DNA from 4 places in the Streptomyces sp. NPDC093600 genome. Region 1 is predicted to be linked to each of the others. Evidence: riboswitches for the same ligand, from Rfam matches in the RefSeq annotation. Region 1 holds a riboswitch; each other region holds the start of a gene.

Region 1 (7,342 bases):
CACCCCGATCGGCGTGTTCCGCATCGGGGACGCCGGCGGGCGACTGCCCGACCCGGGCACACTGCTGCCGTACGACCAGGACGAGGAGTTCGCGCTCGACGGCACCGGCTTCGCCGGAGAGCCGCTGGAAGGCTCCTTCGACTACGTGATCGCCATCGACTACAACCGCGTCCCCGGTACGACCCCGCTCAACAAGAAGCGGCCCCTCGGACTCGGGCGGGGCGGAGGTGTATGGATCCACGTGGACCACGGCGGGCCCACCCAGGCGTGCGTCTCGCTTCCCCGCGAGGTCATGCCGCGACTCCTGCGCGCCCTGGATCCGCGGAAGGAACCGGTCGTCGTCATGGGTCCGAAGGCGGACATCGCACGCTGAAGGGGCTCCGGGCCGACGGCCCGGAGCCCCCTGGGTGGCGCCGGATCAGTAGGGGCCGTTGACGTTGTCGATGGAGCCGTAGCGGTCGGCGGCGTAGTTGCACGCGGCGGTGATGTTGGCGACCGGGTCGAAGAGGTCCATCGACGTACCGGGCACGTGGTAGGCGAGGAAGGTCGGCTCGATCACCTGGAGCAGGCCCTTCGAGGGAGTGCCCTTGGCGGCGTTGGAGTCCCAGAGGTTGATCGCCTGCGGGTTGCCCGAGGACTCGCGCATGATGTTGCGGTGGATGCCGTCGTACGTGCCGGGGATGCCGTACCGGGCCATGACGTCCAGCGACTCCCGGATCCAGCCGTCGAGGTCGTTGGTGTACTGCTTGGCGGCCGCGGGGGCGGCCGGAGCGGCGGCCGGAGCCTGGCCGGGGGCGGCGCCGCGCTCCTGGGAACGGCTGGCGCGGTCGGTGGCGGACGTCGCGGCCTTCTTGGGCTCCACCTCGGCCTTCGCCTTGGCCTTCGCCTTCGTCTTCGGCTGCGCCTCGGGCGCGGTCGCCGACTGCTTGCGAATCGTCAGTTCGAGACCAGGGTGAATAAGTGACGGGTTGTCACCCACGGCGCTGCGGTTGATGCGGTACAGGACTTTCCAGCCGCCCGGAACGCCCTGCTCCTCAGCGATCACGGAAAGGGAGTCACCGCGCGCCACCGTGTACTTCTGGGCGGCGGTTCGGGGCGCTGCGGGAAGCGTTTCGTTGATCTTTTCGACGGTCCTCGCGGCGGCCTTCTCCGCGGTGATTCCGGTGGGGGCGCCGGCCGCCGTGGCGGGAGCGGCGTGGGCGGCGGCGGTCGCGACCAGGGGCAGGGCCAGTGCGGCGCCGCCCGTACTCGCGAGGGCGATGCCCCGGGTCAGAGGGCGTGACTTGGGGCGCCGGTGCTTACCGTGTGCGGGCATGACGAGTTCCTCTCCGGCGCCTGCGGGGTGAGCTGTCGGGTTCGGGCTGGAGATGCCCGGCCGCACGCGTGCGACTTCACCCCGATCCGATCCGGATTTTTTCCGAACCGGAGAGAAAAGTGGGTCCCCCGCTCCTGCCGACGGGTGAATAGGCGGTCTTTCGGACGGTGGCAGGATTCGGCGATCCGTCCGAATGCAGATGACCGTAGGCGAGAAATGGAGCCGAAAACAAGTCTCCGGGTCCTCGGGAATTCCCGAATACGGCGGCCGTGTGTGACGCCGCCCTCACTACCGGGCCCGAGCGCGCCGAACTCCCTTTGGCGGGCAGGCCGAGGGCCGGGGCCGAAACGGTTGCCTCGTCCGGCCGTGATTCACGTCACCCGGTAACGAATATCGCCCTTAACTGGAAATCGGCCACGCTGGGGAGAATCGAAAGAAAAATGAATAACGCCCCTCGGTGTCCCTTTTGATGGTTTATTACCCCCTGTGCGACCACTACCTTGCGATGCAAGGTAGTGGTGCCTATCATGCACCGCATGACAAAGGAGCCGCCGGGCGCCGGTGACCAGCGGCGCAGCCAGCTTCTGCGCGGAGTGCTCGACCTCTGCCTGCTCGCCCTGATCGCCGAACGGCCCCGATACGGCTTCGAGTTCGTCGAGGCGCTCACGGACAGCGGGCTGGAGCTGGTCAGCGAGGGCAGCATCTATCCACTGCTGTCCCGGATGGAGCGGGCCGGACTCGTCGAGTCGTTCCGCGCGCCGTCGTCCAGCGGCGGCGCACCCCGGAAGTACTACCGGCTGACCGGGGCGGGCCGCACCGAACTCGACCGGGGCCGGACCGTCTGGCGCACCTTCGCCGCGCAGGCCGGCCGCGTCCTCACCGACACCGACGAACCCACGGGGGAGACACCGCATGACAACTGAGCAGATACTCGCCGTCTGCCGCAGCAACTGGGAGTACCGCGGCCTCGACGACGCCGCCGTCCGCGACATGCTCGCCGAGCTCTCCGCCCACCTCCAGGACGCGGAGGCGGCCGGACGCGCACCACGCGACGTCGTCGGCGAGGACGTCAAGGCGTTCGCCGCCTCCTGGGCCCGGGCGCGCAGGCCGCTGCACCACAGAGTCCTCCGGATGGGCGCGATGATCCTCTTCGTCGCGGGCATCCTCCTGCTGTTCACGCACCTCGTCCGCTGGACGCCGGCCGTGGACATCACCGCCGGCCGCCTGGCCTTCTGGCTCGGCATCGGGGTGGTCACCGTCGTCCTGGAGCTGCGCCGCGGCTCCCTCGGCCTCGGCAGGAGCTGGCTCCTGGCGCTCCTCGTCGGCATGCCGGTCCTCCTGCTCGCCGACGCGCTCGCGGGTGACGCCCCGCTCTTCCGCCTGCCGCTGTGGGGCACGGTGCTGCTGACCCTGCCGGGACTCGCGTACGCCGTCACCGAGGCGCGCGCCCGGCCGTTGTCTCCGCAGGTGGAAGCCTGATTATCCGATTGCAGGGCTCCGGGCGCCGTGGGAGCCTGTGCTGCCGCGCGGACGGACCGACGGCGAGCGGAGGGGAAACACCTGTGGGTGCGTCAGCGGCAGGCGACATCGTGACGACGAAGCTCGGCACGGTGCGGGGGACGACCAGCGACGGGCTGCGCGTCACACGGGGAATCCCCTACGCCGCACCGCCGTTCGGAGCCGGCCGGTTCCGCGAGCCCCAGCCCGCCGAGCCCTGGGGCGGGGTACGGGACTGCACCCGCTTCGGTCCCGTCGCCCCGCAGTCCGCCGAACTCCCCGGAGCCCCGGTCTGGCGCCCCGGCGACGAGGACATCCTCACCCTCAACATCTGGTCACCGGCCGAAACGTCGGGCCCGCTCCCCGTGCTGTTCTGGATCCACGGCGGCGCCTACACCTTCGGCTCCTCGGCCCAGCCCGATTACGACGGATCCGCCCTCGCCCGGACCGGACTCACCGTGGTCACCTGCAACTACCGTCTGGGCTTCGAGGGGTTCGGACACGTCCCCGGACTCCCCGACAACCGCGGCCTGCTCGACCAGATCGCCGCACTGGAATGGGTACGGGACAACATCGCCGCCTTCGGCGGCGACCCGGACCGCGTCACGGTGGCCGGACAGTCCGCGGGCGCCGGCTCGATCGCCTGCCTGATGAGCGCCGCGCGAGCCCGTGGACTCTTCCGCCGCGCCATCGCGCACAGCGTCCCCGACGCCTACTTCCCACCGGAGTTCGCCGCCGGCCTCGCCCGCAAGGTGGCGGAGGCCGCCGGTGGGGAGCCGACCGCCGAGGGGCTTCTCTCCGCGACGCCGCAAGCCCTCGTCGAGGCCTCGGATCGCGTGGTCTCCCAGTACGCGGCCGACCCGGAGTCGGGACCCCTGCACTACGACACGGTCATCTACGGCCCGGTCCTCGACGGGACACTGCTCGCCGAGGATCCGATCGACGCCCTCTCCGCCGGCGCCGGCCGTGACGTCGATCTCCTGGTGTGCCACACCACCGAGGAGTACTGGCTGATGCGGCAGGTCGGCAGCATGCCCGCGGTCACCACCGAGGACGGACTGGCACGCTTCGCCGCCGAGTACGGCCTTCCCGGCGACCTCGTCGAGCGGTATCGCGCCCTCCTGCCCGATGAGTCCGTGCTCGACATCCACCTCGCGCTCGCCGGTGACGCGCTCTTCGCCACCCACAGCGTCCGCCTCGCGCAGGCCCATGCCCGGGCCGGCGGCCGTACCCACCTCTCCCGGTTCGACCGCCGCCTCACCCGCCCCGACGGCACCCGGGTCAGGGCCTGGCACGCCGCCGACGTCCCCTTCGCCCTCGGCACCCTGGACGCCGACGGCGTCGACTTCCTCACCGGCGGCCCCGCCGACGCGGACGACCGCGACCTCTCGCGGCGCATGGTCCGCGCCTGGTCCGGCTTCGCCACCGCCGGTGACCCGGGCTGGGCACCGCTCGACGGCCCGTCCGGAACCCCGGTCCACGTCTGGGCCGTCCCCGGCGACCGCGAGGAGGGCCCCGCGGCCACCCACGCCCTGTGGCACGACGTACGAGCCGCCGGGCTGCGGCTCTGAGACGTGCCCGCCGACCCGACCGCTGACCCGCCCGCCGGGACACCCTCGGCAGGCGGGATAATCGGCGTGTCGACCGACACGTCGATCGCCCAGTCAAGCCATGTGACAGGTGAAGCCGCGCGAGACGTCCGGCCGGGGCCCGGCCCGGTGTCCCGCCGCAGGAGAGGAAGACCACCGATGGACGTCCAGCACTTCGAGCGCGTCAACGCGTTCATCGAGGCGCGCCTCCGCCCGCTGTTCGACGCCGAGACGGGCAGCGAGCACGGCTTCGGCATGGACGACACCTCCCGCTCCCTGCGCGCGCTCCTCAACACGGTGAAGGCCGCGGCCGCGGTCAAGGGACTCGCCGCCCAGCGGGCCGACGCGGACCGGGCGACCCGCGACATCATCGACCAGGCGCTGGAACACAACTGGGACGTGCTGCGCGGTGTCGCACGTCACTGGGAGGACCACCCCGACTTCCTCCGCGAGTTCAAGCGCCACGCCTGGGAACTCGACGAGAGCCCCGCCGCCGCGGCCACCACGGAGAGCTGACCCGGCCCACCGCGCTCCCGGCCAACCGCGCTCCCGGCGCGCCGCGCGACAGCGGTCCGCCGATGCGCGCCGAGAGCCCTCGCCTCGGACCCCGATCCGGCCGATCGGGCGGCAGGGCGGCACAATGGCGATCATGCTGCAGTCCTTCCTGCCCGTGCTCGAGCGCATCGCCGAGGAGATGGCGGACCTCGCCGTCCGCGGCCGGCCCGCCGACTACATCCCGGCGCTCGCCTCCGCCGACCCCCGGCGCTTCGGGATGGCCGTGGCCGAACTCGACGGGACCGTGTACGGCGTGGGGGACTGGCAGCACCCGTTCTCGACGCAGTCCGTCACCAAGGTGTTCACCCTCGCCCTCTCCCTCGCCCGCGAGGGAGACGCCCTCTGGGAGCACGTGGGACGCGAGCCGTCGGGCAACCCCTTCAACTCGCTCGTCCAGCTGGAGTACGAGAACGGCATCCCCCGCAACCCCTTCATCAACGCCGGCGCCCTCGTCGTCACCGACCGGCTGCACGGGCTCACCGGTGACGCCTCGGGCTGTCTGCTCGACTTCCTCCGCGCCGAGAGCGGCAACCAGGACCTCGACTTCGACCGCGACGTGGCCGCCTCCGAGACCGAGCGCGGCGACCGCAACGCCGCCCTCGGCCACTTCATGGCGTCCTACGGCAACATCGTCAACCCGGTGCCGACCCTGCTGCGCGAGTACTTCCGCCAGTGCTCCATCGCGGCCTCCTGCGCCGATCTCGCCCTCGCCACCGGATTCCTCGCCCGGCACGGCATCCGCGCCGACGGCTCACGGCTGCTGACCCGCAGCCAGGCCAAGCAGGTCAACGCCGTCATGCTCACCTGCGGAACGTACGACGCGGCCGGCGACTTCGCCTACCGCGTCGGGCTGCCCGGCAAGAGCGGCGTCGGCGGCGGCATCATCGCCGTCGTCCCCGGCCGGTGCACCCTCTGCGTCTGGAGCCCGGGACTCGACGCGCGCGGCAACTCGGTCGCGGGCGTGGCCGCCCTCGACCGCTTCACCACGATCACCGGCCTGTCCGTCTTCTGAACCGCCGCCCGAACGTCTAAGGCGTTTTCCGGCCGGGCTGCCGGCCGGACTCCTCCGGCGTCCGCGCCGTCAGGGCGCCGGAGGCGCGGACCGGCCGCCGGTCAGGGCCGCGAGAAGCCAGTCATGGGCGGCCCCCGGGGTGGGCTCCGGTGGGCCGGAGGACGGAGCGGTCAGCTCGGCCACGAGCTCCCAGTAACGGTCGATACGAGGATCCGAGGCGAGCACGGTCCCCAGCCGACGCCGGAAGTCGGGGCTGTCGCGCGTGCCACGGGAGCGGGCGTAGGCGGAGACGAAGCAGTCCAGCGCCTCGCCCTCGCCCGGTGGCCGCCGCGCCCGCATCTGCGCGGCGGCCAGCGCGTACGCCTCGACGAGTCCGTCGTAGAGCACGGCCGGACGGTTGTCCCGGTCGGGCAGGTGCGCCGCAGGCTGGCAGCGGTCACCACCGGCGCAGTCGCCGGAGACGAAGGCGTGCAGCCGCGCGAAGGCGAGCACCTGAGCCGGTGACGGGTCCGGGGGCGGCTGGGGAACAGCCCGGTCGATCACGGCGGCGGCCACTCGCGCCGGGAGCCTCGGCGGCAGCCAGCGCCTCCAGAAGCGGGCCAGCACCGCCGTGTCGGGTGGAGCGGACACGGCGCCGACGAGCCGCAGCCGGTCGGCGCGCTCCTCCGGCGCGCACTCCTGGAGGAGCTGGAGCGCGGCCTCGCGCCAGCGCAGGGCCGCCATCCGCGTGCCGAGTTCCCGCAGCTGCTCCGCGACGACGTCCCGCAGCGTGTCCTCCCGGTCAAGCACCGTGCCCACGTCGGGGACCGGCAGGCCGAGCGAGCGCAACGCGCGGATCGTACGCAGCCGGTCCAGGGCCTCGGGGCCGTAGCGACGGTGGCCGCCGGAGCTGCGGGCCGCTTCGGGCAGCAGGCCGCGGTCCGAGTAGAAGCGGACGGTCTTCACGGTGACGCCGGCCTTCCCGGCGAGCTCACCGATGCTCAGCAGTCCCTCGACGGACACGGCTTGAACCTCCCTCAGGGGGAGTTCCTACGGTACCGGTGCGCCCGGACGGCCCCGGTGGAGGGGCCCGGCCGCACGGCGCCGCCCGCGGCGGCCCGCCGCGGATCACGTGAACGAAGCACGAGAAGGACAAGGAGACGCGCATGACGGCATTCGTCCTGGTGTCGGACATCTGGACCGGCGGCTGGGTCTGGCGGGAGGTGGCCGCCCGGCTGCGGGAGTCGGGGGCGCGGGCGCATCCGGTGACGCTGACCGGCATGGGCGACGGCGGCCCTCCGGCCGAGCCCGACACGGACCTGGAGACCCATGTCCGGGACGTGGTGCGGCTGATCGACCGGGTCGACGCGGAGGAGCTGGTGCTCGTCGGCCACG
Region 2 (7,342 bases), on a different contig from region 1:
GCGAGGTCCGGAACCTGGGCGTTGTCGCCCGCGGTCCAGATGTAGTCGGTGCCGGTGACCTGGAGGGTCGGCTGGGCGTCCACGTGCCCGCGCGGGCCGAGCGGGAGGCCGAAGCGGGACAGCGCCGGGTTGGGCTTGACGCCCGCGGTCCACACGATCGTGTTGGAGTCGACCTCAAGGCCGTTCTTCAGCACGACGTGACCGTCGACGCAGGAGTCCATCGACGTCGAGAGGTAGATCTCGACGCCGCGGCTCTCCAGGTGCTCCTTGCCCCAGCGGCCCAGCTCCGGGCCCACCTCGGGAAGGATCTTGTCGGCGGCGTCGACCAGGATGAAGCGCATGTCCTCGCGCTTCACGTTGGTGTAGTACTTCGCCGCGTCGCGGGCCATGTCCTCGACCTCGCCGATGGTCTCCGCACCGGCGAAGCCGCCGCCCACGAAGACGAAGGTCAGCGCCTTGCGGCGGACCTCCTCGTCGGCCGTCGAGTCGGCCTTGTCCAGCTGCTCCAGGACGTGGTTGCGCAGGCCGATGGCCTCCTCCACGCCCTTCATGCCGATGCCCTGCTCGGCGAGGCCGGGGATCGGGAAGGTGCGGGAGACCGCGCCCATCGCGATGACGAGGTAGTCGAAGGGAAGGTCGTAGGCCTCGCCGACGAGCGGCGCGACCGTGGCGACCTTGCGGTCCTGGTCGATGCTGGTGACACGACCGGTGAGCACCTCGGCTCCGCGCACGACGCGTCGCAGCGGGACGACGACGTGACGCGGCGAGATGCTGCCTGCGGCGGCTTCGGGGAGGAAGGGCTGGTACGTCATGTACGACCGCGGGTCGACGACCGTGACGGTCGCCTCGCCGAAACGCATCTTCTTCAGAATGCGTCGAGCCGCGTACAGGCCTACGTACCCACCGCCTACTACGAGGATCCTGGGACGCTCCGTGGTGCTCATGCCATCGAGTATCCACCCCTCTGAGGGGGGTCGCTCGTGCGCCCCTTCACAAGGTTCTGGGGGAGCTCTGCTACACTGCGCGGCCCACGTGACCCAGGTCATGGTGCAGCAAAGGAACCGCGGTGTTACGGCGGACGTTGTTCACCCCGGTTGAACTGGCCCGGAGAGCCCTCGGTAACCCTGAACCACGAGGTGCGTTCACACGATGGAAACAGAGTGCGAACGGGGCTGCGAACCTACGAAAGCACCCCGGCAGGGGCCTCGCGGGCCGTGAAGACCCTCGATGACCCCCGTCGGGGCGCTTTTCCTTGTGAAGAACTTCACGAAGTTTTCCGACGGTCCGTCGCCGGACGTGGCGCGGTGCGCCCGTTATGCCACGGACAGGGCGATTCCGTCGAGGATGTCGTGCTCGCTGACGACGACCTCCGGGGCCCCCGTGCGCTCCATGATCTCCAGCAGGACCAGGGCTCCGGCGGCGATGACGTCGACCCGGCCGGGGTGCATGACGGGGATCGCGGCCCGCTCGTCATGCGTCGAGGCGAGCAGCCGGCCGGTGACCTCGGCGACCTGGTCGCGGGAGATCCGCGAGTGGTGGATCTTCGTGGAGTCGTACTCCGGGAGCCCGAGCGCGATGGCGGCGACGGTCGTCACCGATCCGGCGAGCCCGACGAGCGTACGGGCCTCGCTGATCGGCACCGTCCTCTCGGCCAGGTCCAGCGCGGCCCGGATGTCGGCGCGAACGGCCTCGATCTCGGCCGGCGCCGGCGGATCGCTGCGGACGTGCCGCTCGGTCAGGCGCACGCAGCCGATGTCGACGGAACGGGCCGCCTCGACGTGCCGGGCGCCGACGACGAACTCCGTGGAGCCGCCGCCGATGTCCACGACCAGACAGCGGTCGGTGCCGTGCAGCTCGGCTGTGGCGCCGGTGAAGGAGAACTCCGCCTCCTGGTCGCCGCTGATCACCTCGGGCTCGACGCCCAGGATCTCCACCACGCCCTTGACGAACTCGTCCCGGTTCTCGGCGTCCCGCGAGGCGGAGGTGGCCACGAAACGGAGCCTCTCGGCGCCGAGCTCCTCGATGACGGCGGCGTACTCCCGGCACGCCGCGAAGGTCCGCTCCAGGGCCTCGGGCGCGAGCCGGCCGGTCCTGTCGACACCCTGACCGAGCCGGACGATCGTCATCCGCCGGTCCAGCTCGATCAGCTCTCCCGTCTCGGGGTGGACGTCGGCGACGAGGAGGCGGATGGAGTTCGTCCCGCAGTCGATGCCCGCGACCCGCGTCATTCGGCGGCCCCCTTCTCCGTCTCCTCCGTCTTCTCCTCCGCGCAGGGCGTGACGCAGGGGCCCTTGGCCCACCACTCCGGCAGCATCGCGATCGCCTCGTCGCCCAGCGGGTTGACCCCGGGGCCGGCGGCCAGCGAGTGGCCGACCAGGACGTGCAGGCACTTCACCCGGTCCGGCATGCCGCCGGCGCTCGGGAAGCCCTCCAGGACCTCGATGGCGTCACGGCGGGCGATGTAGTCCTCGTGCGCGGCCCGGTAGGCGGCGGCCAGCTCCGGGTCCGTGGCGAGCCGGGCCTGCATCTCCTTCATCACGCCGTTGGCCTCCAGGGTGCCGATGGCGGAGGCGGCGCGCGGACAGGTCAGGTAGTACGTCGTGGGGAACGGGGTGCCGTCCGGGAGCCGCGGCGCGGTCTCCACGACGTCCGGGTTGCCGCACGGGCAGCGGTGCGCGATGGCGCGCAGACCCCGGGGCGGGCGGCCGAGCTGCGCCTCGAAGGCGGCGACGTCCGCCTCGGTGGGCTCGGTGCGGGGGGTCTGCGGAGGGGGCGTTTCCATGCGTGCGTCTGTCTTCTCGTCGAGGGGCGGTTCGGTGGGTGGTGCGGTGCGCGGCGCGGTCGGCCGTGCGAGGTGCCGTCACACCATCATCTCGCGCCGCCGGGTCAGCGTGGCGCGTCGGCGCGGTCGACGCCGTTCCAGAGGTTGGAGTACCAGGGGGTGCCCGCCTCGGCCTGCTCGGCGCGGCGGGCCCGCTCCGCCTCGGGGTCGTTCACGGTGAAGCCGGTCTCGCCGGGCATGACGTAGTGCAGGTGCTCACGGGCGAGGCGGCGGACGTACGCCGGGTCCTGGAGCCGGGCCTTCTCGTCCCGCAGCTCCTCGACCCGCTCGGCGGCCTCGGCGGCCTGGCGCTCCTGTTCGGCGATCTCGCCCTGCTGGGAGACGTACTGGCGCATGGGGTAGGCGAGTGCCACCACCAGCGAGCAGACGACGAGCGCGAGGAAGGCCGCGCGGCCGGTGAGCCGGGAGCGGCGGGCCTGGCGGCGGGTCTGGGAGCGGTAGACACGGGCGGCGGTCTGCTCGCCGAGCAGCTTGATCCTGGTCGCGGTCGAGAACCGGTCCCGGGCCATGTGCGCGCCTCCCCTTTACGTACGAACGTCCCCGCACACGGTACGGGACCGGGTGCGGGGACGTATGTACGACGGGCTGTCGGACAGCCTGTCGGACGGGCTGTCAGCCCTTGAAGCGCGGGAACGCGCTGCGGCCGGCGTACACCGCGGCGTCGTCGAGGATCTCCTCGATGCGCAGCAGCTGGTTGTACTTGGCGACGCGCTCGGAGCGGGCCGGGGCGCCGGTCTTGATCTGGCCGCAGTTGGTGGCGACGGCGAGGTCGGCGATGGTGACGTCCTCGGTCTCGCCGGAGCGGTGGGACATCATGCACTTGAAGCCGTTGCGCTGGGCCAGCTCGACGGCGTCCAGGGTCTCGGTCAGCGAACCGATCTGGTTGACCTTGACCAGCAGGGCGTTGGCGGAGCCCTCCTCGATACCGCGGGCCAGGCGCTCCGGGTTGGTGACGAACAGGTCGTCGCCGACGAGCTGCACCTTGGTGCCCAGCTTCTCGGTGATGGCCTTCCAGCCGGCCCAGTCGTCCTCGAACAGCGGGTCCTCGATGGAGACCAGCGGGTAGGAGGCGACGAGCTCCTCGTAGTACTCGGTCATCTCGGCGGCCGAGCGGGACTTGCCCTCGAACTCGTACGAGCCGTCCTTGTAGAACTCGGAGGCGGCGCAGTCGAGCGCCAGCGCGATGTCCTTGCCCGGGACGTAGCCGGCCTGCTTGATGGCCTCGACGATGAGGTCGAGCGCGGCGCGGTTGGAGTCCAGGTTCGGGGCGAAGCCGCCCTCGTCACCGAGGCCGGTGGACAGGCCCTTGGTCTTCAGGACGGACTTGAGGGTGTGGTAGACCTCGGTGCCCCAGCGCAGGGCCTCGGAGAAGGACTCCGCGCCGATCGGGGCGATCATGAACTCCTGGATGTCCACGTTGGAGTCGGCGTGCGAGCCGCCGTTCAGGATGTTCATCATCGGAACGGGCAGCAGGTGCGCGTTCGGGCCGCCGAGGTAGCGGAAGAGCGGCAGGTCGGACGCCTCGGAGGCGGCGTGCGCGACGGCGAGGGAGACGCCGAGGATGGCGTTGGCGCCGAGCGAGGACTTGTCCGGGGTGGCGTCCAGGTCGAACATCGCCTGGTCGATCAGGCGCTGCTCGGTGGCGTCGTAGCCGACGAGCTCCGGGCCGATCTGCTCGATGACGGCGAGGACGGCCTTCTCGACACCCTTGCCCTGGTAGCGGTTCGGGTCACCGTCGCGGAGCTCGAGGGCCTCGAACGCACCGGTGGAGGCACCGGACGGAACAGCAGCACGGCCGGTGCTGCCGTCGTCGAGGCCGACCTCGACCTCGACCGTGGGGTTGCCTCGGGAGTCCAGGATTTCCCGGGCTACGACGACGTCGATGGACGGCACGAGCATCTCCTTCTGGGATGTGAAGCTAGATGTGACGCATGCGGTGCAGGGTCTCTTTGGCCTTGCGACAAGAGCCTAACCGGCTCCCGGCCTCCAGCCAGCCGGGCGCCCGCCCGCTGGGACGAAAAAGGACCCAAGGGCATGCATCTATGGACGAACGACCTCAGAACTACTGGACGGTAACGAGGCGGGAGCCTTGGCGGGCGGGGCTCGAACGCGCGGAACCCCGGTCCGGCGCGCACGGGGGAAGGGCGCGCCGGACCGGGGTGGTCACCGCGGGAGGGTCGTGGGGGCGAGACGCCCCCCGGGACCCGTGTGAGCCGCCGGACTCACGCGGGCCGCCTGACTCACTTCAGGTGGAGCTGCTGGCCCGGGTAGATCAGGTCGGCGTCGTCGACGATGTCCTTGTTGAGCTCGAAGAGCTTCGCCCAGCCGCCCTTGACGTCGTGCGCGGCGGCGATCTTGCTCAGCGTGTCGCCGGTCACGACCTTGTACTCGCCGTCACCCTTCGCGACCTTCTTGCCGGTCGGGGTGGTGACGGTCTTCTTCGACTCGGCCTTCTTGGGCGCGGCCTTCGGCGCGGTGCGCGACTCGCTGCGGGTCGTCGGCTGCTCGGCCTGACGCTCCTGCTGCGCGGGGGCGGCCTGCTCGGCGGAGCCGCCGTTGTACGCGGCGCTGGAGAGGCCCACGCCGCAGCTCGGCCAGGCACCCTTGCCCTGGCCGGCCAGGACCTTCTCGGCGACCGCTATCTGCTGCGACTTGGAGGCCTTGTCGGCGGTGGAGGCGTACGCGGTACCGCCGTAGGCGGCCCAGGTGGAGGCCGAGAACTGCAGGCCGCCGTAGTAGCCGTTGCCCGTGTTGATGGACCAGTTGCCGCCGGACTCGCACTGGGCGACGGCGTCCCACTCGGAGGCGGTGGCGGCCGAGGCGGACCCGGCGGTCATCAGCGGGGCGGCGACGGCGACACCGGCGACGCCGACGAGTGCGACGGCGCGGGTGGCCTTGGAAGCACGGCGGTGCTTGCCCTTACCGGAAAGCAGCATGCGATTTCTCCTCACCGACGCCTGCGAGGTGAGCTGTCGGGTTCGGACCAAGTGAGTTGTCCGGCCGCGTGACCAGCACGCGGCTCCACCCCAAGCCGGCCTTCCGTCCGTCTGTCTCGACGGCCGGGAACCGGCGCTTACCTTGGGTCCCCCGCTCCTGCCTACGGCGCTTGCGCGACGACTGTTCCCATCAACCGACGGCAGGATTCGGCGTTTCGGTCGACGGGGCCCGCGGTGGCGAGCGGTCACGACCGTAGACACAGACCCCCGCGAAGTTCAAAGACGTCTATAGGGGAGAAATCGCCCTTACTTGCCCTGTACCGAACAGCGTTTGCGCAGGTGAGAGGTGACGGAAGCAAAGTTTGCGGACGGAACACGCCGGTCGCGACAAAGAGACCCATGTCTCACTTGGCCAGAACCGGACATAAGCTGCCGAACTAGCCCTGCGCAGGGGCGGTTTCGGGCGTCAGGTCGAGGCTCTGACCAGGGAGGATGAGATCCGGATCGCCGCCCACCGTCCGGCGGTTGGCGTCATAGAGGGCGGTCCAGCCGCCGGGGAGCTCGTTCTCCTGAGCGATCTCGGCGAGATTGTCTCCGGGCTTGACGGTGTATTCGTCCGCAGTGCCCTGAGTGTCCGTATTCTCCGCACCCGTACCGGCGGTCACCTCACCTGTCACTCCGTCAGTCCCCGCGGACGGCGAGGCGTGGCGACCGGTTTCTCCGCTGCTGTCCGCAATGCCCGTCTCTTCGGGAGCGGCGTCGCCACGGTGCTTGCCGGTGCCGGGGGCGGCCGGCGCGGACGGCGTGACCGATGCCCCGGGGGCGGTGGGGGACGGCGTGACGGCGCCCGTCGAGGCGTCCGGCGTCGCGGGCGCGGTGGGGGCGGCGGGAGTGGCCGGGACGGTCCCGGGGGCCGTCGGGGCGGTCGGGAGGACCTCGGGAGCCGTCGGGGCAGCCTCGGTGGCCGTCGGGGCGATCGGAAGGCCCGTGGTGCGGTTCGACTCCTCGACCGGGCCCGTGGGCTCCTCCGGCACGAGGGCCGGCCCGGGGTCGACCTCGGGGGCGGTGCCGTCGTTCGTCAGGCCGGCGATCGGGGCGCAGGTGTCCCACTCCGTGCCGCCGGCGGCGAACGCCTTCTCGGCCACCACGATCTGCTGCGCACGGCTGGCCAGGTCGGCGCTGGAGGCGTACGCGAGGCCGCCGTGCCGCTCCCAGGTCTCCTGGGTGAACTGGAGCCCGCCGTAGAGCCCGTTGCCGAAGTTGGCGCTCCACAGGCCGCCCGACTCGCACTCGGCCACCCGGTCCCAGGTGGCGGCGTCGGCGGCGGAGGCGGAGCCCGCACCGAGCAGCGGCAGCGCGAGGGCCGATCCGGTCACGCCTGCGGCGACGACGATGGCGGGGGCCTGGCGGGGTCTGCGGTGACGTCCGTTCCCGGAGCGCATGCGGAATGCCTTTCGCGTGACGGCTGAGATTGACGGTGAACGTAGCGGCATTCGAACGTCAGTCACAAGTCGATGCAGCGGAGATCACGTAAAAGTCACAGTCTTGACGGTCCGTCAGCGGA
Region 3 (7,342 bases), on a different contig from region 1:
GGACGGGGTGATGACGGGGTGATTCTTCCCCGTTCCGCGGCCGCTCAGCCCGTCACGAAGCAGAACTCGTTGCCCTCCGGGTCCCGCATCACCTGGAAGTCCCCGTAGTCGTCGGTGACGATCCCGGCGACCCGCTCCGCCCCCCGGCCGGTCACCTCGTCGGCCGCCGCGTCGAGATCGGGCACCTGGAGGTCCAGATGGAGCCGGTTCTTGACGGCCTTGCCCTCCGGCACCCGTTGGAAGGCGAGCCGGACGAACCCCGGCGGGTCGACGTACGACCAGTCGGGGCTCCGGTCGACCGGAGCCCCGCCGACGAGCTCGGCCCAGAACCGGACCAGAGCAGCCGGATCGGCGCAGTCGAAGACGATTTCCTGAACAGTCGCACGCATACGTCTCAGCGTACGGAGATCACGGCCGGTGCGCCGAGGCGAAACGCTGCGCGTCCCAGCTCCCGCCCAGCGCGGGAGCCAGCCACTCGACCGCCGCCGCCCGGAAGCGGGCCGGGTCCAGCGCGCCCGCGCCCTCCGGCACGGCCCCCAGCAGCGGCGCCCCGGCCGCCTCCGGCAGATCCTCCAGATTGCAGCGCGCGGCCAGATCGGGGACGGCCGGCCAGCTGCCCACCACCACGCCCAGCTGCGCGATGCCGCGCGCCCGCAGGGCCTCGGCCGTCAGCGCGGTGGTGTTCAGCGTGCCGAGACCGGCCGGCGCCACCACCAGGACCGGCGCACCGAGCAGTCGGGCGGAGTCGGCGAGCGTGCCGCCCTCCTCGTCGAAGCGGACCAGCAGCCCGCCCGCCCCCTCCACCAGCACCAGGTCGTGGGAGGCGGCCAACTTCTCCGCCGCCTCGGCGACCTCCCGCGGTCCGACCGGTGCCATGCCCGCCCGCCGGGCGGCGGTGGCGGGCGCCAACGGCTCGGGGAAGCGGGCGAGTTCGGCCGAGGTCTCGGCTCCGGAGAGCCGCACGACCTCGTCCGCGTCGCCCCGCTCGTGCGGAGCGAGCCCCGTCTGCGCGGGTTTGAGCACGGCCACCGAACGTCCCTGGCCGACGGCGACGGCGGCCAGGGACGCGGTCACGATCGTCTTGCCGATCTCCGTGCCCGTGCCGCTGACGACGATCACGCTCATGTGGTGCGGTTCCTCTCTGTCGTGCTCTGTCGCGCCGACCCGTCAACGGTCAGCCGGCCGGCCGTCGACGGGTCGGCGCCGGGGGCGGTTCAGCCGGCTGCCGCCGCCGCGAGGACCGCGGCGCAGACGCGTGCGACGTCCTCGTCGCCGGTGACGAACGGCGGCATGGTGTAGATCAGGTCGCGGAACGGGCGCAGCCACACGCCCTCCCGTACCGCCGCCTCGGTGGCCGCCGCCATGTCCACCTCGTGATCGAGCTGGACGACCCCGATGGCGCCGAGCACCCGCACGTCCCGGACGCCCGGCAGCGCGGCGGCCTCCGCGAGCCCCTCGCGCAGCCCCGCCTCGATCCGCTTGACCTCCACCGCCCAGTCCTGGGCGAGCAGCAGGTCGATCGAGGCGCAGGCGACCGCCGAGGCCAGCGGGTTGCCCATGAACGTCGGGCCGTGCGCGAGGACCGGAACCTCGCCGCGCGAGATCCCCTCGGCGACCCGCGTCGTACAGAGCGTCGCCGCCATCGACAGATAGCCGCCGGTCAGCGCCTTGCCCACACACATCACGTCGGGGGAGACCCCGGCGTGGTCGGCGGCGAACAGCGCGCCGGTGCGGCCGAACCCGGTCGCGATCTCGTCGAAGACCAACAGCACGCCGTGCTCGTCGCACGCCTCCCGCAGCACCCGCAGATACTCCGGCGCGTGGAAGCGCATCCCGCCCGCGCCCTGCACCACCGGCTCCACGATCACCGCGGCCAGCTCCTCGGCGTGCCGGCCGATCTCCTCGCGCAGCAGCTCCGCGTACGACTCCTCGTACGCGGCGGGCGGCGCGTCCACGAACACCTGGCGCTGCAGCACGCCCGACCACAGCTCGTGCATCCCGCCCTCGGGGTCGCACACCGACATCGGCTGCCAGGTGTCCCCGTGGTAGCCGCCGCGCCAGGTCAGCAGCCGCCGCTTGCCGGGCCTGCCCACCGAGCGCCAGTACTGCAGGCACATCTTGGCCGCGACCTCGACGGAGACCGAACCCGAGTCGCTGAGGAACACATGCCGCAGCGGCTCGGGCGTGATCTCCACCAGCCGGGTGGCGAGCCGCACGGCCGGCTCATGGGTCAGGCCACCGAACATGACATGGCTCATCCGGTCCAGCTGGCCCCGCACCGCCTCGTTGAGGACCGGGTGGTTGTAGCCGTGGATCGCGGACCACCACGAGGACATGCCGTCGATCAACTCCGCCCGGCCGTGCACCGGTTCGGCGAGGCGGAGCCGGACCCCGGCGGCGGACGCGACGACCAGCGGTTCCGTACGGCCCGGCATGGGGCCGTACGGATGCCAGACGTGCGCCCGGTCCAGGGCGAGCAGTTCGCTGTTACGCATTGGGCGCGAGGTCCGTGCCGGCGCCCCGGCGGCGGACCGCCACCAGGTCCGTACGGGCGTTCGGCGCCTCGGCGGTCTCGGCCGCCGCCGCTTCCCGGGCCTCGGGCACGGGACCGCCGCACGGACCGCAGCCGGCACCTTCGGCGTGCGAGCCGCAGCCGGTCCCCGCCTCCGCGTGCGAGCCGCAGCCGGCCCCCGCCTTCGCGTGCGAGCCGCAGCCGCCCGCCACCGCGGCGAGCGCGTCGGCCCGGTGCTCCGGAAGCGTCGTGGTGCCCGCTCCCTCCACCTCGAAGCCCGCGTCCGCGATCATGTCGAGGTCCGCCTTGCCGGCCTGGCCCTCGCTCGTCAGATAGTCACCGAGGAAGATCGAGTTCGCCAGATGCAGCGCCAGCGGCTGCATCGAGCGCAGATGCACCTCGCGGCCGCCCGCGATCCGGACCTCCACGTCCGGGCAGACGAACCGGACCATCGCCAGGATCCGCAGACAGCGCTGCGGCGTGAGGTTCCACTCCTTGGCCAGCGGTGTGCCCTCGAACGGGATCAGGAAGTTCACCGGCACCGAGTCCGGGTCGAGCTCACGCAGCGCGTACACGACGTCGACGAGGTCCTCGTCGCTCTCGCCCATGCCCGCGATCAGACCCGAGCAGGCCGACAGGCCGGCGGCGTGCGCCTTCTGGACGGTGTCCACCCGGTCCGCGTAGGTGTGGGTGGTGGTGATCTCCCCGTACGTCCCCTCGGACGTGTTGAGGTTGTGGTTGTACGCGTCGGCGCCCGCCTCGCGCAGCCGCTCCGCCTGGCCGTCGGAGAGCAGCCCGAGGCACGCGCAGACCTCGACGCCCTCGTTCTGCTCCTTGATCGCCTCGATGGTCTTGCCGACCCGGTCCACGTCCCGGTCCGTCGGGCCGCGGCCGCTCGCCACCAGGCAGACCCGCTTCGCGCCGCCCGCAACACCGGCCGCGGCGGCCTGGGACGCCTCGTCCGGCTTCAGCCAGGTGTACTTCAGGATCCCGGCCGTGGAGCCGAGCCGCTGCGAGCAGTACGAGCAGTCCTCCGGGCAGAGACCGGACTTCAGATTGACCAGATAGTTCAGCTTCACCCGGCGCCCGAACCACTCACGGCGCACCTTGCCGGCCGCGGCCACCACATCGAGCAGTTCGTCGTCGGAGGTCGCCAGCACGGCGAGCGCTTCTTCACGGGTCGGCAGCTCGCGCCGCAACCCCTTGTCCACCAGGGTGTTCAGCAGGTCCATAAGGGCTGATCCTGGCCTACGGCACGCCCCCCGGCCAAGGAGGAACCGAACAACAGCGCCGGTTTGAGGTGTGTGGATCGCCACACTCTGACCTCGGACGCGGCCGGTTAGGGTCTGTGCGCTGCCTACAAAAGGATCTGCCTCATGCTCAGGGACGAGGACACGCGGGCCGAGGGCTCGGACGGGGGTTCGGGCACCGACGGGCGCCGGACCGCGTTCGACTGGACGGACGCCGAGGCACGCGGCCGTGCGGCGGCCGGTCTCGTCCGCACGCTGAGGCCCCGGGCCGCGGAGTCGGAGCTGCTCGACCTGGCGAGCAACGACTACCTCGGCCTGACCCGGCGCCCCGAGATCACCGAGGCCGCCGCGGCGGCCGCCCGGCGCTGGGGCGCGGGCTCCACCGGTTCGCGGCTGGTCACCGGCACCACCCGGCTGCACGCCGACCTCGAACGCGAACTCGCCGCGTTCTGCGGCTTCGAGGCCGCCCTCGTCTTCTCCTCCGGTTACACGGCCAATCTGGCCGCCCTCACCGCGCTGAGCGGCCGCGGCTCCCTGATCGTCTCGGACGCCGGCAACCACGCCTCGATCGTGGACGGCTGCCGGCTCTCGCGCGCGGAGACGGCCGTGGTCCCGCACCGCGACCCCGAGGCCGTACGCAAGGCACTGCACGCCCACGGCGGGCGGCGGGCCCTCGCCGTCACCGACTCGGTCTTCTCGGTGGACGGCGACAAGGCCCCGCTGGCCGAACTGGCCCGGGCCTGCCGGGACCACGGCGCCGCGCTCGTCGTCGACGACGCCCACGGCCTGGGCGTCCTCGGGGAGGGGGGCCGGGGCGCCCTGCACGCCGCGGGTCTCGCCGGTGACGAGGACGTCGTCGCCACCCTGACCCTCTCCAAGTCCCTCGGCAGCCAGGGCGGCGCCGTCCTCGGCCCCGCGCGGGTCATCGAGCACCTGGTCAACGCGGCCCGGACGTTCATCTTCGACACCGGGCTCGCCCCGGCGGCCGTGGGCGCCGCACTCGCGAGCCTGCGCCTGATCCACGGCGAGCCCGGGCTCGCGGAGCGGGCGAGGAGGGTGGCCACGACCTTGTACCGGCTCCTGACCGACGGCGGGCTGACCGCCGTACGCCCGGACGCGGCCGTGGTCTCGGTGCGCGCCCCCTCGCCGGAGGCGGCGCTGAGGTGGGCGGCGGACTGCCGGGCGGAGGGCCTGGCGGTGGGCTGCTTCCGGCCCCCTTCGGTGCCGGACGGCATCTCCCGGCTGCGGCTCACGGCCCGCGCGGATCTCAGCGACACCCAGATCGCCGAGGCGGTGGCGACGATCGTCCGCACCGCCCCGGCAGGCTCCTAGGGAGTGTCCCGCGGACCGGCCCGATATGCCTTAGGGGAGAGCCGCCTCAAAAAGGTTGCGCCTCGCCGGAGTTCACCGCATCGGGGGACAGATATCGGCATATCTTGGGGGATCGACACCCATGGCGGTACGTCCGGTGGCACTCTGACGGCGAGCGCAATCCGGGGCGGGGCCCCGGTGGGAAAGGGACAGCGTCGCCATGGCAGACCATCAGGAAGCAACCGTCACTCTGCCGAGCGATCCCGCCTCGGTGTCCGCCGCACGAAGATATGTCGCCGACGTTCTCGGCGAGTGGGGCCTCCCGGACGGCAGCGCCACCGCCGACACCGTCCGGCTGATCGTCTCGGAACTGGCCACCAACGCCGTCCAGCACACCTTCGGCCAGTCGCCCACCTTCACCGTCGACGTCCGCCTGGAGCGCGAGGAGCGGCTGTGCGTCGGCGTCACCGACAGCCATCCGCGCCGGCCCCGGCGGCTGCCGGCGGCCGTGCAGCAGGACAACGGCCGGGGGATGGTGATCATCCGCTTCCTCGCGGCCGAGGCGGGTGGCCGGCTCGCGGTCACCCCGACCGCCGACGGCGGCAAGACCGTCTGGATCACGCTGCCCTGGAAGGCTTCCCTGGTCTAGGGCCTCTCGTTCCGGTCAATGCCGGGCCCGTCAGCGGACCCGGCCGTAGTAGATCTTCGAGGACCAGATCTTGTCGAGCTTCACCCAGGAGCCGGTCTTGGGGGAGTGCCAGATCTTGTTGCCACCGGCGTAGATGCCCACGTGGTAGACCCTTCCGCCGGAGTGGAAGAACACCAGGTCGCCCCGCTGCCTGCTGGAGGCGGAGATGTGCCGGGTCTTGTTGTACTGCTGCTGCGCGGTACGGGGCAGCGACTTGCCCGCCTTCTTGTACGAGTAGAGCGTGAGCCCCGAGCAGTCGAACCTGCTCGGCCCGGTCGCTCCGTACTTGTAAGGCGATCCCTTCTTGGCGGCGGCGATGCGCAGCGCCTTGTCGGCGTGTGCGGTCGCGGCCTGGGCCTCCGGTGCGCCGCCCGGCGCCAGCAGCGTGCCGCCGACGGCGGCGAGGGTGAGAGCCGAGACGGCTCCGGCCCGGGACAGCAGGGACGGGACATGAATCTGCGCAGTCATGCGCAACCCTTCGTCAGCCGCCTGTGAAGGATGACCTGTCGGGTTCGGGCAGGACGAAGATGCCCGGCCGCGGCTGCGGCTTCACCCCGAGGGACGGCCCACCTGCTCGGTCGTCCCGTGCTGCTCGGGTCCTCCACTCCTGCCGATCCACTCCTGTCGACCAGACGTCCGGGACAGCGGCAGGACTCGGCGTCCGCCCGGACCGCCCCGCCGCGGTGGCGGGGGCTTGTCGTCGTCACGGATCTTGACCCAAACACTGGTCGAAAACCGAGCTGAAACGGCGATATGTGAGGCTCCTCACGACTGATCCGTTCGAGTGGACAAGAAGGTTTCGTGATCTTCAGAGGTTTGGTCGACGGGCCCCGTACCAGGGCTGGAACAGCCGATTCCGCCAGATGTGTGCACCTGTCCTGCAACTCACCCCTCCCATAAGTCGATTCGTCGACTACGCCGAACGAGGGAGGGATTTCACGGCGCCGGTGCTCCGAGTGGACCTCGACACGACACGCGGGAATGTCAACTGGCCGGTGCGCCGGGGAACCTGACGGGACCCGCGCCGCGCTTCGCGTCCCGGTTCTGGATCACGTGGTCCACCAGGCCGTACGCCGTGGCGGCCGGCGCGTCGAGAACGGTGGTCCGGTCGATGTCGGCGTCGATCCGCTCACGGCTCCGCCCGGTGTGGGTGGCCAGCATCCCGGCCACCATCGCGCGCAGGCGCAGCAATTCCCGCGCCTGGATGTCGAGATCGCTGGGCTGCCCGTGCAACGGCTCGGCCATTGCTGGCTGCTGGAGCACGATCCGGGCTCCGGGCAGGGCGAGCCGCTTGCCCGGGGCTCCCGCCGCGAGCAGGACGGCGGCCGTGGAGGCGGCCTGCCCGAGGCAGGTGGTCGCCACGTCGCAGGTGATCACCTGCATCGTGTCGTAGATGGCGGACAAGGAGCTGAGCGAGCCGCCGGGGGAGTTGATGTAGAGCGAGATGTCCCGGTCCGGGGCGGCGTACTCCAGGTGCAGCAGCTGTGCGATCACGTCGTTGGCCGACGTCTCGTCGATCGGTGTGCCGAGGAAGACGATCCGCTCCTGGAGCAGCTTGGAGTACGGATCGAGGGTCCGGAT
Region 4 (7,342 bases), on a different contig from region 1:
CCGGAGGCCGGCGGCTCGGCGAGGTGGTCCGGGGTGCCGGTGTGGAGGGGGATCGTGCCGGCGGGGGCCCGGCGCGCCCGCGCCTCCTTCTGGAAGTAGACCTTGGCGAGCTCGAGCATGGAGCCGGAGGGGCCGTGCCGGGCCGGCACGGGGTTCTGGAAGACCCCGTCCGCGAAGTTCGGCGAGCGGCGGATGCGCTCCATGCGCTCGCCCGCCGGGTCGGCGCCGAAGGCGGCGGGCCGCAGGGCGCGCAGCCGGGACCGCAGCGGATGGTCGGGGCCGGTGCCGGTCACAGGGCCTCCTGAGGTCGGGGGTCGTTCCATTATGTGCGGCCGCCGACCGTCATGGGCGGGCGCCGGCTCTCGTCGCCGGCCGCCGTGGCCGGGTCGCGAGCGCGATACTGAACGACTGTTCAGTAGCCCGCCGATCCACGCGCCACACCCGGCACCCGAAAAATGATCATGCCCGCGTCATGTGCTGTGTAGGCTGAGCGGCGTGGCGAGAGTGCGCTTGAACGTGGCGGAGCGGCGCGAGGAGTTGCTGCGGGCCACTGTCGCGCAGATCGAGGCCCGGGGCGTCGCTGCCGTACGGATCGCCGACGTCGCCTCGGCGCTCGGCGTCAGCAACGCCCTGGTGCTCTACCACTTCTCGACCAAGGAGAAGCTCGTCGCGGCGGCCTTCGCCTACGCCGCCGAGAGCGACCTCGTCCATCTGCGGTCGCTGCTCGGACGGCGCGCGACGGCGCTGCGCCGGTTGCGGTCGGCGGTCCGCTGGTACGCGCCCACCGGGCAGGCCAAGGGCTGGCGGCTGTGGATCGAGGGCTGGTCGGCCAGTCTGCGCGAACCGGCCCTGCGGGAGGTCGCCGGCGCCCTCGATCAGCAGTGGAAGGCGGCGCTGGCCGAGGTGATCGCCGAGGGCGCGGCGGCCGGCGAGTTCCCCTGCCAGGACCCGGCGGCCGCAGCCTGGCGCCTTACCGCCTTCCTGGACGGGCTGGCCGTGCAGATGACCTCGTACGCCGGATCGCTCTCGCGCGCCGCCATGCTGGAGTGGGCCGATGCGGCGCTGGACCGGGAGCTGGGCCTGTCCGGCGCCGGCACGGGGACCGAGCGCGGCTCGTAGACCGCCGTGGCGGCCGCGCCTACAGCGGCAGGAGGTCCGGGCGCTTGGCCGCCACGCGGTCGCCCGAGCTCTCGCCCCGCAGCCGGCGGCCGATCCAGGGCACCAGGTACTCCCTGGCCCAGAGGATGTCGTCGCGGCGCACCTCCAGCGGTCCGCGCGGGGGCAGCGGCGGCCACGGCTGGTCCGGGTCGGCCGGTACCGGGATGCCGAGGACCTGGGCGGCGCGCAGCGCGACCCGGGTGTGCCCCTCGGGCGACAGATGCAGCCGGTCGCCGTCCCAAGCACGCCTGTCCTGGACGGACTTGAGCGACCAGAGGTCCAGGACCGGGCAGCCGTAACGGTCGGCGATGGACCGGACATGGGCCGTGTAGGTGGCGATCTTGCCGCGCAGATGGCGCAGCACGGGCACGTCCCGGGTGTCGAAGCCGGTCGTGACCATGACCGTGCCAACGGCGGAGGTGAGGTCGGCGACGGCGCGCTCGAAGCGCTCGGCGACGTCGTCCGGGTCGCTGCCGGGGCGGATGATGTCGTTGCCGCCCGCGCAGAAGGTCACCAGGTCGGGGGCGAGTTCCTTGGCGCGGGGGACCTGCTCCTCCACGATCTGGTCGAGGAGGCGGCCGCGTACGGCCAGATTGGCGTAACGGAACGCGTCGTGCTCCGGCAGCCGGTCGGCGAGCAGCACCGCGAAACGGTCCGCCCATCCCACATACGTCCCGTCGGGTCCGGGATCTCCGACGCCCTCGGTGAAGCTGTCACCGATCGCCGCGTACGACCCGAATACGTCCATGTCTCTTGATCTCGAATCGTCTGCCACGGGAGCACATCTTTCCCTTATGGGTGTGACCTACGCGACCGTAAGGAGGGGTTGACGATAGGTGAGATACACCACCGGTCAAGATTGCACCAAGCCGGAATACACCGAGGGCCCGGCACGAAGGTGCCGGGCCCGGGATGCGTGCCGATCGCGCGTCGGGCGACGACGCGTCAGATGCCGACGCCCTTCTGGCGCAGGTACGCCAGCGGGTCGATGTCCGAGCCGTAGCTCGGGCCGGTGCGGATCTCGAAGTGCAGGTGCGGACCGCTGGAGTTGCCGGTGGAACCGGACAGGCCGATCTGGTCGCCGCCGTTGACGGACTGGCCGGCGGAGACGGAGAGGGAGGAGAGGTGCGCGTACTGCGAGTAGGTGCCGTCCGCGTGCTGGATGACGACCTCGTTGCCGTACGAACCGCTCCAGCCGGCGGAGTACACGGTGCCCGCGCCGACGGCCTTGACGGAGGTGCCGGAGGAGGCCATGAAGTCGACACCGGTGTGGTAGCCGGAGGACCACATCGAACCGGAGGCGCGGTACGGCGTGGAGACGCCGCCGCTCACCGGGGCGACCCAGCCGGAGGAGGGCTGCGACGCCGGCTTCGACTCCACGGCGGCGCGCTCGCTGCTGCGGGAACTGCGCGACTCCGCCGACTCGGAGGTGGACTTCCCGGCCTTCGGAGCCGCCTTCGCCTTGGGGGTGGCGGCCTTGGGCGCGGCCTTCGGAGCCTCGGCCTTGGGCGCGGGCGCCTTGGCCGTGGACTTGGCGCCGAGGGTGAGCTTCATCCCGGGGAAGATCAGCGAGGGGTTCTCGCCGACGACCTGGCGGTTGTCCTCGTACAGCTTCTTCCAGCCGCCGGCCAGGTGGTGCTCGGCGGCGATCTTGGACAGATAGTCGCCGGCGACGACGGAGTACGTCTTCGGCTTGGCCTTGGCGGCGGCGGGCGCGGCGGCCGGGGCCTTCGCGGCGGCGGCGACGGCCTGCTCGGGCATCACGGCGGGAGCGGACTTCTCGGCGGCGTGGGCTCCGGTCGCGCCGAGGAGCGGCAGGGCGACGACGGCGCCACCCGTGCCGGCGGCGACGAATCCGCGCGTGATCGGATTGACCTTGGGACGGCGGTGCTTACCCTTCGCGGGCATGGCGAATTCCTCTCCGTCGCCTGCGAGGTGAGCTGTCGGGTTCGGACTGGAGATGTCCGGCCGCGTTCTCACGCGGCTTCACCCCGAGCCGGGCCGGCACGAGCCGGTTCGGCGTACTACCTGGGTCCCCCGCTCCTGCCATACGTGGGTGGGTGCGGATTCCGGACGGTGGCAGGATTCGGCGGTCCGACCGGATTGACGGTGACCGTAGACGAGCGGGGTCGGCGTGAACAAGCCGTCGCATTCATCTCGCATTCCCCGCCGTGAAATTCAACCGGAATTCCGGTCACCCTCCGCGATGACGGAGCCTCGATTCCCTTTTCTGCCAGGGCTATTGCGGAAGACGATCAGGCACGGTCCGTCACGGTTATGACGCTGCTCACGCCCCGGAACCCATCTCCCCAGCAATCAGGGCGCGTTATCCCTAACGCCCCAATTCGGACAGAACGCTCGTTACCGCCTCAGGGGTGTGCGAGCGGGCCGCCACCCGGAATGATTGCCCCAGGAACCGATCTCGTATCGTCGAAGTCCGCCAACACTCAGGAGCACTCGTGACGCAGCAGCTGCCGCAGGTCCCGTCGACCGAACCCGAGCTGACCGGGGTCCGAAACTTCAGGGACGTGGGCGGCCTGCCGACCGTGGACGGCGGGTCGGTGCGGTTCGGGCGCCTCTTCCGCAGCGGCCACCTCGCGCACGCCACGGAGGAGGACGCGGCCTTCCTGTCCACCCTCGGGCTGCACACCGTCTTCGACTTCCGCAACGCGGCGGACCGGAAGGTGGAGGGCGCGGACATCGAGCTGCCGGGTGTACGAAATGTGAACATTCCGCTCAATGACCCGGCCGACGGCAAGGAGTTCTGGAAGCTGGTCAGCGGGGGCAACCTGGAGCAGCTGCGCGGCGCGCTCGGCGACGGCAAGGCGGCCGACCGCATGGCCGAGTCGTACCGCAAGATGATCGTCGAGCGTACGGCGGAGCACAGCCGCGTCCTGCACGCGATGGCCGAGGACAGCGTTCCCGCCCTGATGCACTGCGCGGCCGGCAAGGACCGCGCGGGTCTGTCCATAGCGATCTCGCTGCTCGCGGTGGGCGTCGAGCGCGAGGCGATCGAGGCGGACTACATCAAGTCGAACGACCCCCACCGCCGCTACAAGATCCGCCGCAGCGCCACCGACGCGGACGCCATGGCGCCGGAGGTGATGGAGCTGCTCGGCCCGCTCTTCGACGCGCGCGTGGAGTACCTCCGGGCCGCGTTCGAGACGATGGAGCAGACCTGGGGCACGGCCGAGAACTACCTCACGCAGGGCCTCGGGCTCGCCCCCGAGACCCGTGAGCGGCTGCGCGAGCGCCTCGTCAGCGAGGCGTAGCCCGGCCGATCGGCGCGGCTACTGGTTCTGTCCGCCGAGCACGAAGAGCAGATAGAGGAAGCCGGCGAAGAGGTGCCCGGCGACCAGGTAGGCGAAGAGGCGGAGGACCAGCCCCTTGGGAAACCTGCCGCCCCCGCGCTCCTCACCGGTGATCTCACCGGATTTGTCGGACATTTCAGCCCCTTTCGATGGGCTCAGCGTGCGTGCGGGCTTCCCGCGCCGAGACACAGCTCGGCGGCGGGGCTCTGCATCAGCGTGTGGACGAAGAGCAGGTCGGCCCCGCCTCGGGTGGCGGCGCCGATGCGGTGCGGGGTGAGCGAGTCGAAGTGCGCGCTGTCCCCCGGGTCGAGGACGTGCACGGCGTCACCGAGGGCGAGCCGCACCCGGCCGTCCAGGACGTGGAGCCACTCCTCGCCGGGGTGGACGCGCACGATGTCGGCGTGGGTGGCGTACGGCACGTGGACGCGGAGCGCCTGCAGGGCGCGTCCGGGTCCGCCGGCCTGGTGGTAGACCCAGCCGTCGGCCTCGACGGGCTCGGCCCGGCCCGCGCGGACGATCGGGTCGCGCTCGGGGGGCATCTCGCCGAGGAGCTCCGAGACGGTCGTACCGTAGATGCGGGCGAGGGCGAGCAGCATCGGCAGCGACGGCTGGCGGCGGCCCGTCTCCAGCCGGGAGAGGTGGGCCGGGGACAGACCGGCCCGCCGGGCGGCGGCCTCCAGGGTGAGCCCGCGCCGCCGCCGCAGCCCGCGCAGCTGCGGCGCGACGTCGGAAAGCGCGTCCGGCGCGGCGGGGTCCGGGGCGTCGAGCGCCGGGTGATCCGGCGCGGCGGTGTCCGGGGACGGCTCCCCGGGGAGGCCTCTATTGGACCCAGGATGTTTCCTCTGGGGCAAATTGCTTGCCTCAGAGGCAAAAGGGGCCCAGACCGCGTCGTCAGCGCTGGGCGACCGCCTGCTTGACCAGCGTCTTCCCGAAGTCCCACATCAGCCCGCCCCCGCCGTGCGCGTCGTCCATCACCGCCGTGAACGCGGTCACGAACCGGTCCACATCCGCCTCGTCGATGATCAGCGGTGGAATCAGCTTGATCACCTCCAGTCGGTCCCCCGACACCTGGGTCAGGATCCGGTGCCGCTGAAGCAGCGGCACCACGACCATCTGGGCGAAGAGGCCCTTGCGGGCGGCCTGCAGCATCGTCCAGCGGCCGCGCAGCCCGAGCGACGAGGGGCGGCCGAACTCGATCCCGATCATCAGCCCCCGCCCCCGGATCTCGTGCAGCAGCTCGTAGCGCGGTACGAGCTCCCTCAGCCGCGAGGAGAGCAGCTCCCCCATCCGGCGGGCGTTGGCCACCGTCCCCTCGGACTCCATCACCGAGAGCACGGCGAGGCCGGCCGCCATGGCCTGTGCGTTCGAGCCGAAGCTGGCGGAGTGGACGAGGACCCGGTCCATGGAGGAGTAGACCTTCTTGAAGATCCAGTCCTTGCCGAGGGTCGCGCCCACGGGCACATACCCGCCGGAGAGCGCCTTGGCGACACAGAGCAGGTCCGGCTCGACCCCCTCCTCGTGCTGGTACGCGTAGAAGTCGCCGGTCCTGCCGAGCCCCGTCTGCACCTCGTCGGCGATCAGCAGGGCACCGTGCTCGTGCAGCAGCTCCTGGGCGGCGCGCAGGAAACCGGGCGGGGCCTCGTGCACCCCCTTGCCCTGGATGGGCTCGACGACGAAGGCGGCCACATCGCCCCTGCGCAGCTCCCGCTCCAGCGCGTCGAGGTCACCGAGCTCGATCGCGGTGTCGGGAAGCAGCGGGGCGAAGCCGTCACGGAAGCCGTCCTCCCCGTTGACCGACAGGGAGCCGGTGGTCAGCCCGTGGAAGGCGTGGGAGCAGTAGAGGACCCTCGGTCGGCCGGTGGCGTACCGGGCGAACTTCAGCGCCGTCTCCACCGCCTCCGTACCGCTGTTGCCGAAGAAAACCCGGTCAAGGTGCGGGCTGTGGGTGAGCAGCTTCTCGGCGAGCAGTCCGGGCAGGGGCTGGCAGTCGAAGCGGGTGAGGTCGGCGAGCGAGGCGTCCAGGACGTCGTGGAGGGCCTTGCGGACGACGGGGTGGTGCCGGCCCAGACCCATGACGCCGAAGCCGGCGAGCATGTCGAGGTAGTCGCCGCCCTCGGCGTCCCAGAAGTGGGCGCCCTCGGCCCGCTCGTACACCTTGTCGAAGCCGATGGTGTGCAGCATGCGCGGGAGCTGGTGGTTGAGGTGCCGGGCGTGCAGTTCATAGCGCTCGGCGCCACGGGCGGCGAGCAGCGCCGCGAGGTCGAACTCCGTACTCATTGACCGTTCTCCTTCTGTGCCGGGGCGGCATGTCGCACAGCGCCTGGCCGGCGGCCGCGCCGGCCCCGCCCGTGCGGCTGTCGTCCTCGCCGGCCGGGGGGCCCGCGCGACGGCGGCGTGGGCTCCCCGTACTCCTCAGCTCACCCGTTGTTGCCCGAGACGGTCTCGCGGACCGCCCTGAGGGATTCCTTGAGCGATCCCATGGTGGCGAGGACGGCGGTGGGTTCGTAGCCGCAGTGCGCCATGCAGTTGGCGCAGCGCGGGTCCTTGCCGCGGCCGTACTTGTCCCAGTCGGTCTCCTCGATCAGCTCGCGGTAGGTGGGGACGTAGCCGTCGCTCATCAGATAGCAGGGGCGCTGCCAGCCGAAGAGGGAGTAGTTCGGAATCGCCCAGGCGGTGCACGGGAAGTCCGCCCGGCCCTCCAGGAAGTCCAGGAAGAGCGGCGAGTGGTTGAGCCTCCAGCGGCGGCGGTTGCCGCCGGCGAAGGCCTTCCTGAAGAGCTCCCGGGTCTGTTCGACACCCAGGAAGTGCTCCTGGTCGGGCGCCTTCTCGTAGGCGTACGCGGGCGAGATCATCATCTCGTCGACCTGGAGGTC

The links. Region 1 has a riboswitch for cyclic di-AMP ahead of ACIRB4_RS23720 (transglycosylase SLT domain-containing protein). Riboswitches for the same ligand answer to the same signal wherever they lie in the genome.
Region 2: it holds a riboswitch for cyclic di-AMP, as region 1 does, so the genes downstream of both, ACIRB4_RS21440 (transglycosylase family protein) here and ACIRB4_RS23720 (transglycosylase SLT domain-containing protein) in region 1, are expected to answer to the same signal.
Region 3: it holds a riboswitch for cyclic di-AMP, as region 1 does, so the genes downstream of both, ACIRB4_RS16850 (C40 family peptidase) here and ACIRB4_RS23720 (transglycosylase SLT domain-containing protein) in region 1, are expected to answer to the same signal.
Region 4: it holds a riboswitch for cyclic di-AMP, as region 1 does, so the genes downstream of both, ACIRB4_RS16290 (peptidoglycan DD-metalloendopeptidase family protein) here and ACIRB4_RS23720 (transglycosylase SLT domain-containing protein) in region 1, are expected to answer to the same signal.

Annotation. Positions count from the first base shown of each region.
Region 1 covers NZ_JBIWIU010000010.1:98,641-105,982, forward strand. Annotated here, with positions in the region: gene ACIRB4_RS23715 (hypothetical protein) at 1-373, shown strand, start outside; gene ACIRB4_RS23720 (transglycosylase SLT domain-containing protein) at 419-1,315, opposite strand; cyclic di-AMP (ydaO/yuaA leader) riboswitch at 1,320-1,480, opposite strand; gene ACIRB4_RS23725 (PadR family transcriptional regulator) at 1,852-2,238, shown strand; gene ACIRB4_RS23730 (hypothetical protein) at 2,228-2,794, shown strand; gene ACIRB4_RS23735 (carboxylesterase/lipase family protein) at 2,902-4,383, shown strand; gene ACIRB4_RS23740 (hypothetical protein) at 4,561-4,917, shown strand; gene ACIRB4_RS23745 (glutaminase) at 5,042-5,968, shown strand; gene ACIRB4_RS23750 (MerR family transcriptional regulator) at 6,038-6,970, opposite strand; gene ACIRB4_RS23755 (alpha/beta fold hydrolase) at 7,114-7,342, shown strand, end outside.
Region 2 covers NZ_JBIWIU010000008.1:284,988-292,329, reverse strand. Annotated here, with positions in the region: gene ACIRB4_RS21465 (NAD(P)/FAD-dependent oxidoreductase) at 1-944, opposite strand, end outside; gene ACIRB4_RS21460 (exopolyphosphatase) at 1,314-2,228, opposite strand; gene ACIRB4_RS21455 (DUF501 domain-containing protein) at 2,225-2,782, opposite strand; gene ACIRB4_RS21450 (septum formation initiator family protein) at 2,887-3,351, opposite strand; gene eno (phosphopyruvate hydratase) at 3,455-4,741, opposite strand; gene ACIRB4_RS21440 (transglycosylase family protein) at 5,083-5,778, opposite strand; cyclic di-AMP (ydaO/yuaA leader) riboswitch at 5,782-6,001, opposite strand; gene ACIRB4_RS21435 (transglycosylase family protein) at 6,216-7,220, opposite strand; gene ACIRB4_RS21430 (cytochrome P450) at 7,335-7,342, opposite strand, start outside.
Region 3 covers NZ_JBIWIU010000006.1:37,835-45,176, forward strand. Annotated here, with positions in the region: gene ACIRB4_RS16820 (VOC family protein) at 45-389, opposite strand; gene bioD (dethiobiotin synthase) at 409-1,125, opposite strand; gene ACIRB4_RS16830 (adenosylmethionine--8-amino-7-oxononanoate transaminase) at 1,215-2,495, opposite strand; gene bioB (biotin synthase BioB) at 2,488-3,744, opposite strand; gene ACIRB4_RS16840 (8-amino-7-oxononanoate synthase) at 3,889-5,094, shown strand; gene ACIRB4_RS16845 (ATP-binding protein) at 5,294-5,722, shown strand; gene ACIRB4_RS16850 (C40 family peptidase) at 5,753-6,229, opposite strand; cyclic di-AMP (ydaO/yuaA leader) riboswitch at 6,233-6,431, opposite strand; gene ACIRB4_RS16855 (ATP-dependent Clp protease proteolytic subunit) at 6,746-7,342, opposite strand, start outside.
Region 4 covers NZ_JBIWIU010000005.1:330,607-337,948, reverse strand. Annotated here, with positions in the region: gene ACIRB4_RS16305 (MBL fold metallo-hydrolase) at 1-323, opposite strand, end outside; gene ACIRB4_RS16300 (TetR/AcrR family transcriptional regulator) at 496-1,119, shown strand; gene ACIRB4_RS16295 (SGNH/GDSL hydrolase family protein) at 1,139-1,933, opposite strand; gene ACIRB4_RS16290 (peptidoglycan DD-metalloendopeptidase family protein) at 2,104-3,066, opposite strand; cyclic di-AMP (ydaO/yuaA leader) riboswitch at 3,071-3,227, opposite strand; gene ACIRB4_RS16285 (tyrosine-protein phosphatase) at 3,618-4,430, shown strand; gene ACIRB4_RS16280 (DUF6126 family protein) at 4,449-4,604, opposite strand; gene ACIRB4_RS16275 (helix-turn-helix domain-containing protein) at 4,625-5,182, opposite strand; gene ACIRB4_RS16270 (aspartate aminotransferase family protein) at 5,361-6,746, opposite strand; gene hpnH (adenosyl-hopene transferase HpnH) at 6,887-7,342, opposite strand, start outside.